Regions from separate parts of the Streptomyces sp. NPDC002044 genome, predicted to be linked through region 1. Evidence: predicted binding sites of a transcription regulator. Region 1 holds the regulator's gene; the other holds the start of a gene.

What was found. The regulator HrcA, encoded in region 1, represses chaperone genes, less so after heat shock. The targets are predictions, from matches to a motif close to TTNGCACTCNGNNNNNCNGAGTGCNAA.
Region 2: groES (co-chaperone GroES) is a predicted target of HrcA. The motif match lies at 1,011-1,037, and genes of this name have one in related genera.

Annotation. Positions count from the first base shown of each region.
Region 1 covers NZ_JBEOXU010000014.1:31,829-34,220, forward strand. The annotation lists gene dnaJ (molecular chaperone DnaJ) at 1-430, opposite strand, end outside; gene hrcA (heat-inducible transcriptional repressor HrcA) at 431-1,447, opposite strand; gene ABT106_RS06135 (MBL fold metallo-hydrolase) at 1,607-2,332, shown strand; gene ABT106_RS06140 (DUF3097 domain-containing protein) at 2,361-2,392, shown strand, end outside.
Region 2 covers NZ_JBEOXU010000025.1:39,015-41,406, forward strand. The annotation lists gene ABT106_RS09575 (sensor histidine kinase) at 1-165, opposite strand, end outside; gene ABT106_RS09580 (response regulator transcription factor) at 158-838, opposite strand; gene groES (co-chaperone GroES) at 1,184-1,492, shown strand; gene groL (chaperonin GroEL) at 1,629-2,392, shown strand, end outside.

The DNA.
Region 1 (2,392 bases):
TCGTGCAGACGACGGCCGTGTCGACCTGGATGTCCTTGGTGGTCCCGAAGGCCGCCTCGTCCAGTTCCAGGTCGAGACGGATCATGGCGTCCTGGCCGCGGCGGGTCCGCGAGCGCGGGCCGCGCTGCTGACTCTGGCCGAAGAAGGCGTCCATGATGTCGGAGAAGTTGCCGAAGCCACCCGCACCGAATCCGCCCGCGCCGCCGCCCGAGGAGGACAGCGGGTCACCGCCGAGGTCGTAGACCTGCTTCTTCTGCGGGTCCGAGAGCACCTCGTACGCCGCGTTGATCTCCTTGAAACGCTCTTGCGTCTTGGGATCGGGGTTCACATCCGGGTGCAGCTCGCGCGCAAGCCGCCGGAATGCCTTCTTGATCTCGTCCTGGGAAGCGTCGCGGCGCACGCCGAGAACGGCGTAGTAGTCCGTGGCCACTTACGACTCCGCCAGGATCTGTCCGACGTAACGTGCCACTGCGCGTACCGCTCCCATCGTTCCGGGGTAATCCATGCGGGTCGGTCCGACCACGCCGAGTTTGGCGACGGATTCGCCGCCCGAACCGTAACCGACCGAGACGACCGACGTGGAGTTCAGCCCCTCGTAGGCGTTCTCGTGCCCGATCCGTACGGCCATTCCCGACTCACTGGCCTCGCCCAGCAGCTTGAGGAGCACGACCTGCTCCTCCAGCGCTTCGAGCACCGGCCTGATCGTCAGGGGAAAATCGTGTCCGAAGCGGGTGAGATTGGCGGTTCCGCCGATCATCAGCCGTTCCTCGGCTTCCTCGACCAGGGTTTCGAGGAGCGTCGCGAGCACGGTGGAGACCGTGGCGCGGTCGTCGGCCTCGAACGACTCGGGGAGGTCCTGGACGAGCGGGGGCACATCGGTGAAGCGGCGGCCGACGACCCGGCTGTTGAGCCGGGCCCGCAGGTCCGCGAGCGAGGTCTCCCCGAAGGGGGTCTGGCAGTCGATGAGCCGCTGCTCGACGCGCCCGGTGTCCGTGATCAGTACGAGCATCAGCCGGGCCGGGGCCAGCGACAGCAGCTCGACGTGACGCACGGTGGAACGCGTCAGCGAGGGGTACTGGACGACGGCGACCTGCCGGGTGAGCTGCGCGAGCAGCCGCACCGTACGGCCGACGACGTCGTCGAGGTCCACCGCGCCGTCGAGGAAGTTCTGGATGGCCCGGCGCTCGGGCGTCGACAGGGGTTTGACCCCCGCCAGCCGGTCGACGAAGAGCCGGTAGCCCTTGTCGGTGGGGATGCGGCCGGCGCTGGTGTGGGGCTGGGCGATGTAGCCCTCGTCCTCCAGCACGGCCATGTCGTTGCGCACGGTGGCGGGTGAGACGCCGAGCCGGTGCCGCTCGGTCAGCGCCTTGGAGCCGACCGGCTCCTCGGTCCCGACGTAGTCCTGGACGATGGCGCGCAGCACTTCGAGCCTGCGTTCACTGAGCATCGCGCACACCTCCAGCTGTGGTCCGTCGCCGTGTTCCGCCGGCGTTCGTTGGCATTCCGTTTGGCACTCTGGTCGTTCGAGTGCCAGAGATCCCCCGCCCAGTGTACGGCCGGGTAGTAAGACCCTGGCAAGGGTGGCCCGTCAGGGTAGCGTCGCCGCATGGACGTGGGATGGGAAGAGGCGGGCTGGGAACGGCTGACCGGACGGGCCGGACGGCGGCGTCTTCCGGTGTGGGACTGCACCGTGGGACTGGTGGTGGGGGACGAGTCGGTGCTCCTGATCGACCCCGGTTCGTGCCTGCGGGAGGGCGCGGAGATCCGTGCCGGGGCCGAGCGGCTGACGGGCCGCCGCGTGACCCATATCGCATTCACGCACGGGCATTTCGATCACGTTCTGGGCGCGGCGGCGTTCTCCGGGGCCGAGGTGTACGCCGCGGTCGGGCTGGACTCCGTCCTGGACGCCGGGCGGGAGACGCTGCGGCGGTCCGCGGTGCGGCACGGGTTGGCCTCGCCGGAGGCGGCGCAGGCCGTCGAGCTGCTGGTGCTCCCCCGGCACACGGTGTCGGGCGAGTGGACGCTGGAGCTGGGCGGGGTGCGGGTGCTGCTGGCCAACGTGGGGCCGGGGCACACCGGGCACGACCTGGCGGTGTTCGTCCCGGGCGAGCGCGAGACGGTCTTCTGCGGGGACCTGGTGGAGGAGTCGGGCGAGCCGCAGGCGGGCGACGACGCGGTGCCGGCCCGCTGGCCGGACGCCCTGGACCGGCTGCTGGCCCTGGGCGGTGACGACGCGCTGTACGTGCCGGGTCACGGAGCGGTGGTCGACGCGGCCTTCGTCCGTGCGCAACGCGCCACACTGGCCGCGCGTTTCGGCGTGTCGGAGGCGTGATCGCCGCGCCTCTCCTAGTGTCGGCCGGATGCGCGAGTACTCCCCCGACCTGACCCCGCA
Region 2 (2,392 bases), on a different contig from region 1:
GCCGGTGGTGTTGTCGAGCAGGTTGGCCCGCAGCAGGCCGAACAGCCACAGCCCGCCGGCGCCGAGCACGGCGGCCATGGCGAGGGCGGCGGCCGCGGCGGCCCGCGCCCGCAGGGTGGCCGGGCGCCCCCGGAAGGCCCTCCGGCGGCGCATCGCGCTAGCCACCGTCGGATGCCATCCGGTAGCCGGTGCCGTGCACGGTGAGGATCGAGCGACGGCCGAAGGGCGCGTCGATCTTCTTGCGCAGCGAGGAGACGTACACCTCGACGATGTTCGGGTCGATGCCGTGCGGGGCGTCCCAGACCTCGTCGAGGATGTCCTGCTTCGCGACGGCCCGGCCCGGCTGTTCCATCAGGCAGGCGAGCACGCCGAGTTCGCGGGCGGTGAGCTCGATCTCGTGGACGCCGCGCCGGCAGCGCCGGCCCTGCGGGTCGAGGACGAGGTCGCCGGCCTGGAGCGCGGTGCGGTCGGGGGCGCCCGCGCGGCGGGCCAGCGCCCGGAGGCGGGCGGCCAGGACGACGAAGGAGAACGGCTTGGTGAGGTAGTCGTCGGCGCCGGAGTCCAGACCCTCGGCCTCGTCGTACTCGCCGTCCTTGGCGGTGAGCACCAGGACCGGGGTGGTGTCGCCGTGGGCCCGCATGCGGGTGCAGATCTCGAAGCCGCTCGCACCGGGGAGCATCAGGTCCAGGAGCACGACGTCGTACGGTCCGCCGGCGAGGGCGAGATCCAGGCCGGTGTGGCCGTCGTGGGCGACCTCGACCAGGTGGCCGTCGGCGGACAGGCCGCGCCGCAGTGACTCGGCGAGCCCCTCTTCGTCTTCGACCACCAGGATGCGCACGGCTCAAGCGTCACATATCGGTCGTGGACCGAGGGCGGCCGGATGCGGGAGCACCGCCGCGCATGCCGGATCCGGCCCGTTCGCGCTGAGAGGAAAAGCGGTCAGAAGTGCCTGGGGGAACGGGATTTCGCGGTGTCCCGAGCTCGCCGCGCGCCACACCCGGCGCCGAGAATTGGCACTCCGCTTGACCGAGTGCTAATCGCCGGAATAGTGTCGCACCTGGCACTCGCCCCTGGTGAGTGCCAACGCAGCGACAGGTAGGTCCGGCACCCGCGACGACGGATCCGCCTGGTCGCCACCTCAAACAGTTAACCCCGTGAGATCTCCGAAGGGGGAGACCGGATCGTGACGACCGCCAGCTCCAAGGTTGCCATCAAGCCGCTCGAGGACCGCATTGTGGTCCAGCCGCTCGACGCCGAGCAGACCACGGCCTCCGGCCTGGTCATCCCGGACACCGCGAAGGAGAAGCCCCAGGAGGGCGTCGTCCTCGCTGTGGGCCCGGGTCGCTTCGAAGACGGTAACCGTCTTCCGCTCGATGTCTCCGTCGGCGACATCGTGCTGTACAGCAAGTACGGCGGCACCGAAGTGAAGTACAGCGGCGAGGAGTACCTCGTCCTCTCGGCTCGCGACGTGCTCGCGATCATCGAGAAGTAATTCGCTTCCAGTTTTGATTTGAGCTGCGCCCCTGGTCACCCTGCTGATGCCGGGCGTCGAGGGGCGCAGTTCGTTCTAGGCGGTGGAGGTCGCGGTGAGCGGCCGAGGATCGCAACGAGAGGACTGAACCGCTCCCATGCCGAAGATCCTGAAGTTCGACGAGGACGCCCGTCGCGCCCTCGAGCGCGGCGTCAACAAGCTTGCCGACACGGTCAAGGTGACGATCGGCCCCCGCGGCCGCAACGTCGTCATCGACAAGAAGTTCGGCGCCCCCACCATCACCAACGACGGTGTCACCATCGCTCGCGAAGTCGAGCTGGACGACCCGTACGAGAACCTGGGCGCGCAGCTCGTGAAGGAGGTGGCGACCAAGACCAACGACATCGCGGGCGACGGCACCACCACCGCCACCGTGCTGGCCCAGGCGCTGGTCCGCGAGGGTCTGCGCAACGTCGCCGCGGGCGCGTCCCCGGCCGCCCTGAAGAAGGGCATCGACGCCGCGGTCAAGGCCGTCTCCGAGGAGCTCCTCGCGACCGCCCGTCCGATCGAGGACAAGTCCGACATCGCCGCCGTGGCCGCGCTCTCCGCGCAGGACCAGCAGGTCGGCGAGCTCATCGCCGAGGCGATGGACAAGGTCGGCAAGGACGGTGTCATCACCGTCGAGGAGTCCAACACCTTCGGCCTGGAGCTGGAGTTCACCGAGGGCATGGCCTTCGACAAGGGCTACCTCTCGCCGTACATGGTCTCCGACCAGGAGCGTATGGAGGCCATCCTCGATGACCCGTACATCCTGATCCACCAGGGCAAGATCTCCTCGATCCAGGACCTCCTGCCGCTGCTGGAGAAGGTCATCCAGGCCGGTGCCTCCAAGCCGCTGCTGATCATCGCCGAGGACGTCGA